DNA from 2 places in the Cronobacter universalis NCTC 9529 genome. Region 1 is predicted to be linked to the other one. Evidence: predicted binding sites of a transcription regulator. Region 1 holds the regulator's gene; the other holds the start of a gene.

Region 1 (8,055 bases):
CGCTGGAAACGCCTGGGCGGCTGGCCAGTGCCGCCGCTCGCCGCGGAAGACGCGACGCCGCAGAACAACGACTAAGCTAACGCAGCGCAAAAAAAAGCGGCCACCAGGGCCGCTTTTTTGTCTGCGCGATAAGGCGCGACGGGATTATTCCGCGTCCGGGGTCGCCGGATTGTGCTTCGCCGCCGTCTCTTTGATAAGCGTCTGCAGTTCGCCGCGCTGATACATTTCGATAATGATGTCGCAACCGCCGACCAGCTCGCCATCCACCCACAGCTGCGGGAAGGTCGGCCAGTTAGCGTATTTCGGCAGTTCCGCGCGGATATCCGGGTTTTGCAGGATATCGACATACGCAAAACGCTCGCCGCAGGCGGACAGCGCCTGTACCGCCTGTGCGGAGAAGCCGCAGCTCGGCAGTTTCGGGGAGCCTTTCATGTACAGCAGAATCGGGTTTTCAGCGATCTGGCGTTGAATTTTTTCAAGCGTAGTGCTCATTGTCTTACTTCCTCAAGCGTCATTACGGCGTTAGCTTTACATTGTAGCGGCTCCGGAGCGTCCCGAAAATGCATAATCTTGCGCTTAAGCCCGGCGCCGTGCCGTGGTGAAAGAGAAGCAAATAATAACACTTTTCTGTAAGCTGCCGATATTCTCCTCTGAGAAGGCGCGCTAAAATGCGCTCCGACGCAGCGGCAGCAGGTTAAAAAGAGTGCGCCGGTTAACGAAACTACGCTCTGAACACGATTTGCTGCTTAACTTCGGACATTTTTTTAGATTAGAATCAGCAAGCTCTTAAAATTCATCCGTTGGCATGATTGCCGGCTTTATGCAGGGGAATGCTCAGTGGCGCGCAAAACAAAAATTGCTCTTACGCTCTGTGCTTTATTAATGACTTCATCACTGGCATTTGCGCCATTCGCGCAGGCGTCGGAGCAGACGCGCGCCTCGAAGGTACAAAAGGCGCACGCCAGTACGGTGAAAAAGAAAACCAGCACAAAAACCGCCAAAAAAAGCAACAACGCAACGAAGACCAAAACGGCGAAAACCGCCAGCGAGAAGCGAAACACCACCGCAAAACGCACCAGTAAGACCACCTCTTCCGTCAGTAAAACCGCTTCCCGCCGCGCTTCCGCCACCTCCGTTAAACAGGCCAGCAGCCGCCTGAGCGCGCAGACCTGTAGCAAAACGCGTAAAAATCGCAAAACCAAATGCGTCAGCGGGCCGCTGACTATCGCGGATGCCCACAAAGCGCGCGTGAAGAAAGCCCAGACGACCGCCATGAACAAGCTGATGAACCAGATCGGCAAGCCGTATCACTGGGGCGGCGCTTCGCCTCGCACCGGTTTCGACTGCAGCGGCCTCGTCTGGTATGCGTATAAAGATCTGGTGAAATTCCGCATTCCGCGCACCGCCAACGAAATGTATCACCTGCGCGACGCCGCGCCGGTTAACCGTGGCGAGCTGGAAAGCGGCGATCTGGTGTTCTTCCGCACCCAGGGCCGCGGCACTGCCGATCACGTCGGCGTCTATGTCGGCAACGGCAAGTTTATTCAGTCGCCGCGTAGCGGTCAGGAAATCCAGATAACGTCGCTGAGCGAAGATTACTGGCAGCGTCATTATGTCGGCGCGCGCCGGGTGATGACGCCGCGCACCATTCGCTAATCGGTTTATTCACATCAAAAAAAACGGAGAAGGTTACCCTTCTCCGTTTTCTTTTTTACGCCAGCAGACGTTATTCAGCGCTGCACGCCGTTTGCGCCTCGCGACGGCTGGAAAGCAGCACCAGCAGCAGGCCAAGTGCGGCAATCAGCGCGCCCATCACCGGCACCACGCTATAGCCGAAGCCGGCGTGAATGACCGCGCCGCCTGCCGCCGCGCCAAGCGCGTTGCCAAGGTTAAACGCCCCGATATTGACCGATGACGACAGGCCCGGCGCTTCGCTGGCGACGCGCATCACGCGCATCTGCAGCGGCGGCACCACGGCGAACGTCGCCGCCCCCCAAACCACCATACTCACTGCCGCGCCGATCTCCGTTTTCGCAAGCCACGGGATCGCCGCCATAATGACGATAAGCAGCATCAGGAAGCCTTTCAGTGTGCCGCTCACCGAGCGGTCCGCCAGGCGGCCGCCCAGATAGTTGCCGATGGAAAAACCGACGCCAATCAGCACCAGCATGGCGGTGACGAACGCCGCGCTGGCGTCAGTAATATGATGCAGAACAGGCGCGATATAGGTATAGAGCGTAAACATCGCGCCCGCGCCGAGCACCGTGGTCAGCAACGCGCTGACTACCTGCGGACGCATCAGCACCGCCAGTTCGCTTTTCACATCCGGACGCTCGCCGCTGCCGCCTTTCGGCAGGGAGAACCAGAGGCTCGCCATCGCCACCAGCCCAAGACCGGCGGTCGCCAGAAACGACATTCGCCAGCCGATGGTTTCGCCAAGCCAGGTCGCCGCCGGCACGCCGCCGATATTGGCGATGGTCAGGCCCATAAACATCGTCGCGACGGCGCTCGCCTGTTTATGCTTCGGCACCACGCTTGCCGCAACGACTGAGCCGAGCCCGAAGAACGCCCCGTGGTTAAGGCTGGTGAGAATACGCGAGGCCATCAGCGTCATGTAATCCGGCGCCAGCGCCGAGAGCACATTGCCGAGCGTAAAAATCGCCATCAGGAAAATCAGCGCGCTGCGTCGCGCGCGGTGCGACAGCAAAAGCGTCATCAGCGGCGCCCCCACCATCACGCCAACCGCGTAGGCGCTGATCAGCATACCGGCGGCCGGAATCGAGACGTTGACGCCGTTGGCTATTACCGGCAACAGCCCCATCGGGGAAAACTCGGTCGTGCCAATGCCAAAAGCACCAATAGCCAGTGCCAGTAACGGGAAGTTGACTTTCATTCATTGCTCCAGAAATTTTACAACAGCGCCGGAGATGCCCGACGTTACAGCAGGATGCAGAGAGGATGGCAGTTTCAGTCAGAAAAGATAAGTGACAAAAACAGCAAAATATTATTGCACGGGTGTTAAAAAACACGCGCAAATTGTTATTAGCGAATCATAAGGGAAAAGCGTGAAAAAGAAAGGAAACGGCGGGCGAAAGGCGCTTAAGCGCAGGAATGGTATAAGAAAGCGGGAGAACGGGGACGCGCTCCCGCCTGGCGCTTAATGCAGGATGGCGGTAAAAGCGCCCGCCACAATCAGGCCCAGTACAACAAGCGTAGTGACCAGCGAAAATTTCAGATCGGTACTCATGGTATTCTCCTTAAAGACCCCATAAAAATCAGGTAGTGCGCATTTTTGCATAAACGGGCCGAAAAATCCTGCGACATTTAACCAGATATGCGTTTTCCCTCTTCCCCTTTCGGGAAAGATAAGCCAAAATTCGTCGCTACTTTATTCGGTACCGGCCATCGACCCCTCCTCACGATAAATGTCGCGTTTCCCGGCATGCCGCACGTCCCCTCGTGGCACACAGGGGTGTGTACAGGCAAACGATTAACCCGTGATTTTGCAGGGCTCAGCCAGGGGTCTGGAGTGATTATTAATGGCAACAATTAAAGACGTCGCGAAGCGAGCCAACGTTTCCACAACAACAGTCTCACATGTAATTAACAAAACCCGTTTTGTGGCGGAAGAGACGCGCAACGCGGTATGGGCGGCTATCAAAGAATTACACTATTCGCCAAGCGCCGTGGCGCGCAGCCTGAAGGTGAACCATACCAAGTCTATCGGGCTGCTGGCGACCAGTAGCGAAGCGCCCTATTTCGCCGAAATCATCGAAGCGGTTGAGAACAGCTGCTTTGCGAAAGGCTATACGTTGATCCTCGGCAACGCGCATAACAATCTGGAAAAGCAGCGCGCGTACCTGTCGATGATGGCGCAAAAGCGCGTCGACGGCCTGCTGGTGATGTGTTCGGAATACCCGGAGCCGCTACTCGCCACGCTCGAAGAGTACCGTCATATCCCGATGGTGGTGATGGACTGGGGCGAAGCGAAAGCGGATTTCACCGACTCGGTTATCGATAACGCGTTTCAGGGCGGTTATCTCGCCGGGCGTTACCTTATCGAGCGCGGCCATCGCGATATCGGCGTTATTCCGGGGCAGCTTGAGCGCAACACCGGCGTCGGGCGTTTTTCCGGCTTTATGAAAGCGCTGGAAGAAGCGGCCATCAAAGTGCCGGAAAACTGGATCGTGCAGGGCGATTTCGAGCCGGAATCCGGTTATCGCGCCATGCAGCAGATCCTCTCGCAGCCGCAGCGCCCCACCGCCATCTTCTGCGGCGGCGATATTATGGCGATGGGCGCTATCTGCGCCGCGGATGAGATGGGTCTGCGCGTGCCGCAGGATATTTCGATTATCGGCTACGACAACGTGCGTAACGCCCGCTTCTTCAGCCCGGCGCTGACGACGATCCATCAGCCGAAGGAGACGCTGGGCCAGACCGCGTTCAATATGCTGCTCGACCGCATCGTCAACAAGCGCGAAGAGTCGCAGACCATCGAGGTGCATCCGCGCCTGATCGAACGCCGCTCGGTGGCGGACGGCCCGTTCCGCGACTATCGCCGTTAATCCCCTCCGGGAGCCGTATTACTGCGGCTCCCGCAGCCACTCCTTGTTCAGCGTTTCACTGTCCCCCAGATAATCGAGCAGCCAGCGCAGCGCGGGCGAGGCATCGCTTTGTCGCCACGTCAGGCAGCAGGCGGCGTCCGGGAACGGGTTTTCCAGCGTCAGCGCATGCCACTCCCCGCTATCGAGCCACGGCTTCGCGAAGTGCGTCGGCACCATGCCGATACAGAGCCCTTCGCTCAGCGCATCGGCGGCGCAGTGCCAGTCCGGCACCACCACGCGCCGCTGGTTATCCAGCAGCCAGGTGATGCGTTTGGGCAGCGATCGCGAGGTGTCTTCCAGCACCAGCGACGGGTAATCGCGCAGCCTGTCGTCGCTGAGCGCGCCGTCGCGCTGCGCCAGCGGGTGATGATGCGCCACCACGCAGCGCCAGCTCAGCATGCCCATATCGCGAAACGCGAAGCGCCCGCCGACCGGGATCGCCTGTGTCGCGCCGATGGCGAGTTCCACGCGCCCGTCCGCCAGCGCGTCCCAGACGCCGTTAAACACCTCCTGCGACACCTGCAATTCGACATCGGAAAAGTGCCGGTAGAAATCGAGCACCAGACGGCGGGTGCGTTCCGGACGCACGATGTTGTCCACCGCGATGGAGAGCTGTCCTCGCCAGCCGTTGGCGATCTGCTGGCACTGCTGACGGGTGATCATCATTTTTTTGATGACAGAACGCCCCTCGCGCAAAAACCAGGCGCCCGCGGGCGTCAGGACCACATCGCGATGGCGGCGCTCGAAGAGCGACACCGCAAGCCACTCCTCCAGCTGGCGCACCGTATAGCTGACGGCAGAAGGCACGCGGTGCAGTTCCGCCGCCGCCGCGGTGAAGCTGCCGGTGCGCGCCACGGCGTCGACGACTTCCAGAGAATATTCAGACCACATTTTCTGCCTGCAAAATTTTTGAATGGAAACGGCAAATATTAGCGTTTCACAAGCGGGTTTGCACTCCGTACACTCCGGGCTCTTTCGCGTATTAAGAAGTGAGTCAATGTGATGCGACCTGATAAAGGATTTCTTTGCTGGCTGGCCGGGCTGAGCGTGCTCGGCTTTCTGGCGACGGATATGTACCTGCCCGCGTTCGCCGTCATCGAGGCGGATTTACACACGGCGCCCTCGGCTATCAGCGCCTCGCTGAGCCTGTTCCTGGCGGGATTCGCGCTGGCGCAGCTGGCCTGGGGACCGCTCTCTGACCGTTTTGGCCGCCGTCCGGTACTGCTGGCGGGGCTGGGGATTTTCGCGCTTGCCTGCCTTGGCACCGTCTGGGTAGAGACCGCAGGCGCGCTGCTGGCGCTGCGTTTTCTTCAGGCCGTGGGCGTCTGCTCCGCCGCAGTGAGCTGGCAGGCGCTGGTGACCGACCGCTACCCGGCGCAGCAGGCGCGCCGTATCTTCGCGACCATCATGCCGCTGGTGGGCCTCTCTCCGGCGCTGGCGCCGCTGCTCGGCAGCTGGATCCTGAATCACTTTTCGTGGCAGGCGATTTTTGTAGTGTTGTTTGCCATCACGGTACTGCTGATGATCCCGGCGCTGCGCCTGCCTTCCGGCGCGCCGCAAGGCAATAAAGGCGGCGAACCGCTGAGCTTTATGATGCTGCTGCGCTCGCGCGTCTACAGCGGCAATGTGTTGATTTATGCCGCCTGCTCCGCCAGCTTTTTCGCCTGGCTCACCGGCTCGCCGTTTATCCTGCATGAGATGGGCTACAGCCCGGCGGTGACAGGACTGAGCTATGTGCCGCAAACCATCGCGTTCCTCATTGGCGGTTACGGCTGCCGTAGCGCGCTGCAAAAATGGCAGGGCGAAACCCTGCTGCCGTGGCTGCTGGCAGGCTTCGCGCTGAGCGTTATCGCCACCTGGCTTGTGGGATTAAGCGAGACGGTTACGCTCACCACGCTGCTTATCCCCTTCTGTCTGATGGCGATGGTGAACGGCGCAATTTATCCGATCGTGGTCGCCGCCGCGCTGCTGCCGTTCCCGCAGGCCACCGGACGCGCCGCCGCGCTGCAAAACACGCTCCAGCTGGGGCTCTGTTTTGTGGCAAGCCTGGCGGTGTCATGGCTGGTCGCCACCCCGCTGCTGTCGACCACCAGCGTCATGCTGGCGACCGTACTGCTGGCCGGTCTTGGCTTCCTGCTGCGCGGGCGTCGTCGGGTCACAGCGTCATCAGCCGCGTGATAATATGAAATTTTTGTGATTAGCTTGCTAACGGTCAATGGTTGAATCATCGTAAAGCGAGGCCTATACTGGTTCGCGGCTCTACGATAATTAGCATAAATATTATGTAGTAACGGGAGCCGCTGGCTCCCGTTTTTATTTTGAATGACATTTCTGGCAAGGGTCATCTCCCTTCCTCTGTTCTACGTCGGATATCAGGCTCGCGGACCTTTCCGTGATATTTCTCACATACCGAAAATTGCGACTACGCTGTTTGAAGGTTCTGATCACATCAGTGATGGAGAAGCTATGAGTTCATCGTGTATAGAAGAAGTCAGCATACCGGACAACCACTGGTATCGCATCGCAACTGAACTGCTCAGCCGGGCCGGGATCGCCGTTAACGGCAGCGCCCCTTCCGACATTCAGGTGAAAAATCCTGACTTTTTTAAACGTGTGTTACAGGAAGGCTCTCTCGGTCTTGGCGAAAGCTATATGGACGGCTGGTGGGAGTGCGAGCGTCTCGATCTCTTCTTCACCAAAGTGCTGCGCGCAGGGCTTGAAGACCAGCTGCCGCACCATCTGAAAGACACGCTGCGCATTCTCGGCGCCCGTCTGTTTAATCTGCAGTCGAAAAAGCGCGCCTGGATTGTCGGCAAAGAGCATTACGATCTCGGCAACGATCTCTTCAGCCGGATGCTCGACCCGTATATGCAGTACTCCTGCGGCTACTGGAAAGAGGCCGATAACCTTGAGGACGCCCAGCAGGCGAAGTTAAAACTTATCTGCGAAAAGCTTCAGCTTAAGCCCGGCATGACGCTGCTGGATATCGGCTGCGGCTGGGGCGGTCTGGCAGCATATGCCGCGCGGCATTATGGCGTGTCGGTCACTGGCGTGACCATTTCCGCCGAGCAGCGGAAAATGGCGCAGGAACGCTGCGAGGGGCTGGACGTCACCATTCTCTTGCAGGATTACCGCGATCTCGATTCCCAGTTTGACCGCATCGTGTCGGTGGGCATGTTCGAACATGTCGGGCCGAAAAACTACGCCACCTATTTTGATGTTGCCGACCGCAATCTCAAACCTGACGGGCTTTTCCTGCTGCATACCATCGGCTCGCGGAAAACGGATAACAACGTCGATCCGTGGATCGACAAGTACATCTTCCCGAACGGCTGCCTGCCGTCGGCGCGCCAGATTGCGGCCGCCAGCGAGCCGCACTTCGTGATGGAAGACTGGCATAACTTTGGCGCGGACTACGATAAAACGCTGATGGCCTGGTATGCGCGTTTTC
Region 2 (8,055 bases), 750 kb from region 1:
CTGTAGTTCAGCTGGCTGCGGTAATGGCCGGACATCAGGAAGTAGCGCACGGTCTCAGCGTCGTAGTGTTGCAGCACGTCGCGCACGGTAAAGAAGTTGCCGAGCGATTTGGACATCTTCTCGCGATCGACCATCACCATGCCGGAGTGCATCCAGTAGTTCACATACTCACCGTCGTGCGCGCAGGTCGACTGGGCGATTTCGTTTTCATGGTGCGGGAACATCAGGTCAGAGCCGCCGCCGTGAATATCGAAATGGCTGCCGAGCTGCTTGCAGTTCATCGCGGAGCACTCAATATGCCAGCCCGGACGCCCGTCGCCCCACGGCGACGGCCAGCTCGGCTCGCCCGGCTTGGACATCTTCCACAGTACGAAATCCATCGGGTTACGTTTGCTGTCGGCCACTTCCACGCGCGCCCCCGCCTGGAGCTGTTCCAGATCCTGGCGCGAGAGCTTGCCGTAATCCGCGTCGCTCTCCACCGCGAACATCACATCGCCGTTGCCCGCGACATACGCATGGCCGCGAGCGATCAGCTGCTCAACGATTTCAATAATTTCCGGGATGTGCTGCGTCGCGCGCGGCTCGCTTTCCGGGCGCAGAATATTCAGCGCATCGAAATCTTTGTGCATCTCGGCGACCATACGGTCCACCAGCGCCACGAAATCTTCGCCGTTCTCGTTGGCGCGTTTAATAATTTTGTCGTCAATATCGGTAATGTTGCGCACATATTTCAGCTTATAGCCGAGAAAACGCAGGTAGCGCGCAACGACGTCAAACGCGATAAACGTACGGCCATGACCGATGTGACAGAGGTCGTAAACGGTAATACCACACACGTACATGCCGACTTCCCCGGCATGAATAGGCTTAAATTCTTCTTTCTGGCGACTCATGGTATTGAAGATTTTTAACATCAGAAGTTTCCGTGTCAGTGTGTGGTAAGCAGATAAAACCCCTATATTACCCATAATTGAAAGCGCAAGCACCCCACTTTGCAAGGTGAAGCAAGCGGTGAGTTATGCTATAACAGCCTCCTACTGTGGCTTCTTTCGGAAGCCGAAGCACCACTGAAACAAAACAGGATGCAGACATGGTTACTTTTCACACCAATCACGGCGACATCGTAATCAAGACCTTTGATGACAAAGCGCCGGAAACGGTAAAAAACTTTCTGGAATATTGCCGCGAAGGTTTCTACGACAACACCATTTTCCATCGTGTAATCAACGGCTTTATGATTCAGGGCGGCGGCTTTGAGCCGGGCATGAAGCAGAAAAGCACCAAAGATCCTATCAAAAACGAAGCCAACAACGGCCTGAAGAACACCCGCGGCACGCTGGCGATGGCGCGCACGCAGGCGCCGCACTCCGCGACTGCGCAGTTCTTCATCAACATTGCAGATAACGACTTCCTGAACTTCAGCGGCGAAAGCCTGCAGGGTTGGGGCTACTGCGTATTCGCAGAAGTGGTCGAAGGCATGGACGTGGTTGATAAAATCAAAGGCGTATCCACCGGCCGCAGCGGCATGCATCAGGATGTGCCGAAAGAAGACGTGATTATCGAGCGCGTGACCGTCAGCGAGTAATTCGTGGCGACGCTCTTTATTGCAGATCTTCATCTGTGCCCAGAAGAACCGGCGATTACCGCCGGTTTTCTGCGTTTTTTAGCCGGTACAGCGCGTGAAGCGGACGCGCTTTATATCCTGGGCGATCTCTTTGAAGCCTGGATTGGCGATGACGACCCGCAACCACTGCACCGCGAGATAGCCGCCGCCCTGCGCGCGCTCGTGCAATCCGGCGTTCCCTGCTATTTCATCCACGGCAACCGCGATTTCCTGCTCGGCCGTCGCTTCGCCCGCGAAAGCGGCATGCAATTGCTGCCGGAAGAACAAGTGCTGGATCTCTACGGCAGACGCGTGCTGATCATGCATGGCGACACGCTGTGCACCGACGATGCCGGTTATCAGGCGTTTCGCGCCAAAGTGCATAAACCGTGGCTGCAAACTCTTTTTCTTGCCCTGCCCCTGCGGCTTCGCCGCCGCATTGCCGCCCGCATGCGCGCCGGCAGCAAAGCCTCCAACAGCCAGAAAGATCTCGCCATCATGGATGTCAACCCGCAGGCGGTCGTTAGCGCCATGACCCGCCAGCAGGTGCAGTGGCTCATTCACGGCCACACCCACCGCCCCGCCGTCCACACGCTGGAGGCGAACGGCAAGCCCGCGCACCGCGTGGTGTTAAGCGCCTGGCACAGCGAAGGCTCAATGATCAAAGTCACCCCTGACGACGTGGAACTGGTAGCGTTTCCGTTCTGATTCCCCCCGCGTTTTTGCCGTTCTCACGCCTACGCAACCGTTTTCCTTGCCGGTTTTCCGTGATATTCTCAAGGCCCTCGTAACGGCGACCCCGTTGATTTTGCCGCCTGACCACAGGAGTTTTGAGACGTATGTCCTCCAGCCACACCCCGGCGCGTATCGCCATCGTCATGGGTTCCAGAAGCGACTGGGCCACCATGCAGTTTGCCGCAGAAATTCTCGATGCTCTGGATGTTCCTCACCACGTTGAAGTGGTTTCCGCGCACCGCACGCCCGATAAACTCTTCAGCTTCGCCGAGCGCGCGCAGGAGAACGGGTTTCAGGTGATCATCGCGGGCGCAGGCGGCGCGGCGCATCTGCCGGGCATGATTGCCGCGAAAACGCTGGTGCCGGTGCTGGGCGTGCCGGTGCAGAGCGCGGCGTTGAGCGGGCTGGACAGCCTCTACTCTATCGTTCAGATGCCGCGCGGGATTCCAGTGGGCACGCTGGCTATCGGCAAAGCGGGCGCGGCGAACGCGGCTCTGCTGGCCGCTCAAATCCTGGCTCAGCACGACAGCGCGCTGCTGGCGCGGCTTGAGAACTGGCGTCAGAAGCAAACCGAGGAAGTGCTGGAGAATCCGGACCCGCGGGGTGAGGCATGAAGCAGGTATGCGTGCTGGGTAACGGCCAGCTTGGCAGAATGCTGCGTCAGGCAGGCGAGCCGCTTGGCATTCGCGTCTGGCCGGTAGGGCTCGACGCCGATCCGCAGGCGGTGCCGTTCTCGCAGAGCGTTATCACGGCGGAAATTGAACGCTGGCCGGAAACCGCCCTGACCCGCGAGCTGGCGCGCCACAACGCGTTCGTTAACCGCGACGTTTTCCCGCTTATCGCCGACCGTTTCACCCAGAAACAGCTGCTCGATAAGCTGAATCTTCCCACCGCGCCGTGGCAGTTGCTGGCAAACAGCGGCGAATGGCCGCAGATTTTTGAGGCTCTCGGTGAGCTGGCTATCGTCAAGCGCCGCACCGGCGGCTACGATGGCCGCGGCCAGTGGCGGCTACGCGCGCACGAGACCGATACGCTGCCCGCCGAGTGCTACGGCGAGTGCATTGTCGAGCAGGGCATTAACTTTACCGGCGAGGTGTCGCTGGTCGGCGCTCGCGCGCATGACGGCAGCGCGGTCTTTTATCCGCTGACCCATAACCTGCATCAGGACGGCATTCTGCGCGCCAGCGTCGCGTTCCCGCAGGCTAACGCCGCGCAGCAGAAGCAGGCCGAAGCGATGCTGCGCGCGATTATGGACGAGCTGAATTATGTGGGCGTGATGGCGATGGAGTGTTTCGTGACGCCGCAGGGCCTGCTGATTAACGAACTGGCGCCGCGCGTGCACAACAGCGGCCACTGGACGCAGAACGGCGCGTCCATCAGCCAGTTTGAACTGCATCTGCGCGCCGTGACCAGCCTGCCGCTGCCGCAGCCGGTAGTGAGCGGCCCATCGGTGATGGTGAATCTGATCGGCACCGATCTGAATTACGACTGGCTGAAGCTGCCGCTGGTGCATCTGCACTGGTACGACAAAGAGGTGCGTGAAGGCCGTAAAGTCGGGCATCTCAATCTGAGCGATGCCGAGGCGACGCTGATTGACGCCACGCTGGAAGCCCTCTCCCCGTTGCTGCCGCCAGAATACGCCAGCGGCATCGCCTGGGCGCAGGCGCATTTGCGATAAAAAAGCACCCTGCGGGGTGCTTTTTTATTAGGTGTCGCGGTTGCCCTCATGGCGGGTGCGCTTCGCTTACCCACCCTACCACTCACCGTTGCGCTTACCCGCCGGGCATAAAGCAGAAATATTGTAGGGCGGGTAAGCGCAGCGCACCCGCCGGGCGAGGCGTTATGCCTCCAGCGCCTGCTCGAGATCCGCGAGCAAATCCTCCGCGTCTTCAATCCCGACCGACAACCGAATCAACTGCGGCGTAATGCCATTCGCCAGCCGCTGCTCAAGCGGGATCGAGGCGTGCGTCATACTGAACGGCTGGCTCACCAGGCTCTCCACGCCGCCGAGACTCTCGGCAAGCGTAAAGAGCCGCAGCTTTTTAATCACCTGCGCCGCACGCTGGTCATCGCCGCGCACTACGATGGAAATCATACCGCCTGAGAGCGCCATCTGACGGCGCGCCAGCGCATACTGCGGGTGGCTTTCCAGCCACGGGAAAAACACTTTTTCCACCTGCGGATGCTGCGCCAGCCGCTGCGCAATCTTCAGCGCGCTGGCGCTGTGCCGCTCCATACGCAGCGCCAGCGTGCGAATGCCGCGCAGCGTCAGAAAACTGCTGAACGGATCGAGCACGCCGCCGACGGCGTTCTGCAAATAGGCCAGCTGCTGCGCCAGTTCAGTGTTATCGCCCACCACCGCCAGCCCGGCCACCACGTCGGAGTGGCCGTTCAGGTATTTGGTGGCCGAATGCACCACAATATCAAACCCGAGCGTCAGCGGGCGGTGAATGGCGGGCGAGGCGAACGTATTATCCGCGACGCTTATCAGCCCGCGCCTGCGCGCCAGCCCGGCGATAGCCTCGAGATCCGCCAGTTTCAGCAGCGGATTGGTCGGCGTCTCGACCCAGATCATCCGGGTTTCCGGGCGGATCGCCGCCTCCAGCGCCGCGAGATCGTCAGGCTTCACCCAGGAAACGGTCAGCCCGGCGGTGCGCTTACGCACGTTTTCCAGCAGCCGGTACGTGCCGCCATATACATCGTCCACCGCCACGATATGGCTCTCTTTATCAAGCAACTCCAGCACCGTGGAAATGGCCGCCAGACCGGAGGCGAACGCGAACCCCTGGCTGCCCGCTTCAAGCTCCGCGATGGCGCGCTCCAGCGCGTGGCGCGTCGGGTTGCCGCTGCGCGAATATTCATAGCCGGTATGCTCGCCGGGCGCGGGCTGCGCGTAGGTGGAGGTGGCGTAAATCGGCGGCATCACCGCGCCATGCTGATCGTGATGCGTGCCGCTGTGCACGCTGAGCGTTGCGAATTTATCCATGATAAAACTCCTTAAGATTCAAGCTGGTTGCGCCAGCGGTTCAGCACATCGGTGCGGGTGATAAGCCCGAGAAAGCGCGTATCGTCGGTAATCACCGCCACCAGCCCGCGTTCGAAAACCTCAAACAGTTCCCGCTCGCTGGCGCTTTTATCGAGCGTCACCACCTCGCGGTTCATGGCCGCCGAGACGGGCGTGAGAAAGCGCTGGCTGTCGCCGCGGATAAACGTCAGCAGATCCCACTCATCGACAATGCCCACCACGCGCCCCTGCGCCAGCACCGGAAGCTGCGAGATATCGTAAAGCCGCATCCGGGCGAGCACCGTCGCGAGCGAGTCATCGGGTGCCGCGGTCACGGCCGCGCCTTCATCATGGCGAAACGCGATGTAATCCCGCAGATCGCCCACGGCGGGCCGCGTCTGTAGCCCCTGCTGGCGCAGCCAGTCGTCGTTAAACATTTTCGAGAGATATTTATTGCCGCTGTCGCAGGCGAAGGTCACCACGCGCTTCGGGGTCGTCTGCGCGCGGCAGTAGCGCAGCGCGGCGGCCAGCAGCGTGCCGGTGGAAGAGCCCGCCAGCACCCCTTCGATTTTCAGCAGATCGCGCGCGGCGGCGAACGCGGCGGCGTCGGTTACGCGAAAAGCCTGTCGGACGCCCTCCAGATGCGCGAGCGGCGGAATGAAATCCTCGCCGATGCCCTCCACCAGCCACGATCCCGCCTCGTGATAGCGCCCCGTTTCAACCTGATCGGCCAGGATCGATCCTGCCGGATCGGCGAGCACGAATTCGGTATGGGGAGAGTGCTCGCGAAACCAGGCCTGAAGCCCGCCGAGCGTGCCGCCGGAGCCAACGCCCACCACGATAGCGTCAATGCGCCCTTCCGCCTGCGCAAAAAGCTCCGGCGCGGTGGTGGTCTGATGCGCCAGCGGGTTGGCCGGGTTATTAAACTGATCAATGTAAAACGCGCCGGGCGTTTCATCGGCGAGGCGCTGCGCGTAATCCTGGTAATAGGCCGGGTGGCCTTTGTTAACGTCCGAGCGGGTAAGCCGCACATCCACGCCCAGCGCGCGCAGGTGATAAATTTTCTCGCGGCTCATTTTGTCCGGCACCACCAGGATCAGCTTGTAGCCCTTTTGGGCGGCGATAAGCGCAAGGCCGAGGCCGGTGTTGCCCGCCGTGGCTTCAATAATGGTGCCGCCGGGCGCAAGCCGCCCCAGGCGTTCGGCCTCGTTAATCATCGAGAGCGCCACGCGGTCTTTAATCGAACCGCCGGGGTTCTGGTTTTCCAGTTTCAGCAGCAGTTCGCACGGGCCGGTATCGAGCTTTGCGAGGCGCAGCAGCGGCGTCTGCCCGATAAGAGAGGTTACAGAATCGACTATCGACATGGTCGGTTTATCCGGTCATCAGAGAATGGCCAAATGATAGGACTGCGTTTTTTCGCGGTTAAAGAATGATTCGCGGGTCGTTAGAACCAGATGGAATATTCTCTGCTGTTATGGCGGTAAAGAAGTCGAGCGGTAAAGTCGTCCGGAAATATCGATGGCTGAACAAAGCGTTTTTGCTGCGATTTTCACCGTTTTTTCAGTCGCGCACGCCAGGCTTTGCCGGTTTGCGCATTTGGATTGCCGGAATTTATCGAAGCCGCCCGGCACGTTTTCCGTATACCCCGGCAAGAGTGAGCGGCGTACAATAGCGGCGTTTTAAAAAAGCGAGAACAACATGCAAAAGGATGCAGGACGGCGGCCAGACAGCGACGACGCGCTGGCGCTAATTAAGCGCGGCGTCACGCTGATTGACGTTCGCGCGCCGGTGGAGTTTGCGCAGGGCGCCATGCCAGGGGCGATTAATCTGCCGCTGATGAATAACGACGAGCGCGCGGCGGTCGGCACCTGTTACAAGCAGCACGGCCAGCAGGCCGCGCTGGCGCTCGGCCACCGGCTGGTGGGCGGCGAGGTGCGCGAAGCCCGGCTTAACGCGTGGCGTCTCGCCTGCGGGCATCATCCCGAAGGCTATCTCTGCTGCGCCCGTGGCGGAATGCGCAGCCATATCGTTCAGCAGTGGCTGCGTGAGCGCGGCATCGACTATCCGCTGGTGGAAGGCGGTTACAAACGGCTGCGCCAGGCGGCGATGGACGCCACGGATCGCTTAAGCCGTCTGCCGATGGTGCTCATAGGCGGCTGTACCGGCAGCGGCAAAACGCAACTGGTGAAAGCGCTGCCGACCGGCATTGATCTGGAGGGGCTGGCGCATCACCGCGGCTCGTCGTTTGGCCGGACGCTGACGCCGCAACGGGCGCAGGCCAGCTTTGAAAACCATCTCGCCGCCGCGATGCTTAACCATCACGCCCGCTGGACGACCCTCAGCAACCCGTTCTGGGTGCTGGAAGATGAAGGCAAAATGATAGGCGCCAACCATCTGCCCGCCGTACTGCGCGAACAGATGCTACAGGCGCCTGTTGCGGTGGTCGAAGAGCCGCTGGAACGCCGTCTGGAGCGGCTGCGTGAGGAGTATTTTGCGCAGATGCAGGCCGCGTTTCAGGCAGCGCTCGGCGATGACGCCGCAGGCTGGCGCGCTTATGGCGACTATCTGCACCACGGGCTTTACGCCATCCGCCGCCGTCTCGGGCTTGCGCGCTACGCCGAGCTTGCCTCGCTACAGGCCGCCGCGCTCGCCCATCAGCAGCGCACCGGTGAAACGCACGCGCATTTCGCCTGGCTTGCGCCGCTGCTGGAGG

The links. The regulator PurR, encoded in region 1, represses purine synthesis genes. The targets are predictions, from matches to a motif close to CANGCAAACGTTTGCNTG.
Region 2: the regulator PurR is predicted to act here: its motif matches at 2,342-2,359, upstream of purE (5-(carboxyamino)imidazole ribonucleotide mutase).

Annotation. Positions count from the first base shown of each region.
Region 1 is NZ_CP012257.1:1,948,117-1,956,171, reverse strand. It holds gene rnt (ribonuclease T) at 1-75, shown strand, start outside; gene AFK65_RS08925 (Grx4 family monothiol glutaredoxin) at 145-492, opposite strand; gene AFK65_RS08920 (C40 family peptidase) at 838-1,656, shown strand; gene AFK65_RS08915 (MFS transporter) at 1,727-2,893, opposite strand; gene cydH (cytochrome bd-I oxidase subunit CydH) at 3,158-3,247, opposite strand; gene purR (HTH-type transcriptional repressor PurR) at 3,540-4,565, shown strand; gene punR (DNA-binding transcriptional activator PunR) at 4,584-5,495, opposite strand; gene punC (purine nucleoside transporter PunC) at 5,607-6,782, shown strand; gene cfa (cyclopropane fatty acyl phospholipid synthase) at 7,071-8,055, shown strand, end outside.
Region 2 is NZ_CP012257.1:1,193,272-1,201,326, reverse strand. It holds gene cysS (cysteine--tRNA ligase) at 1-914, opposite strand, end outside; gene ppiB (peptidylprolyl isomerase B) at 1,091-1,585, shown strand; gene lpxH (UDP-2,3-diacylglucosamine diphosphatase) at 1,589-2,311, shown strand; gene purE (5-(carboxyamino)imidazole ribonucleotide mutase) at 2,443-2,952, shown strand; gene purK (5-(carboxyamino)imidazole ribonucleotide synthase) at 2,949-4,016, shown strand; gene AFK65_RS05410 (trans-sulfuration enzyme family protein) at 4,179-5,324, opposite strand; gene AFK65_RS05405 (pyridoxal-phosphate dependent enzyme) at 5,336-6,706, opposite strand; gene mnmH (tRNA 2-selenouridine(34) synthase MnmH) at 7,041-8,055, shown strand, end outside.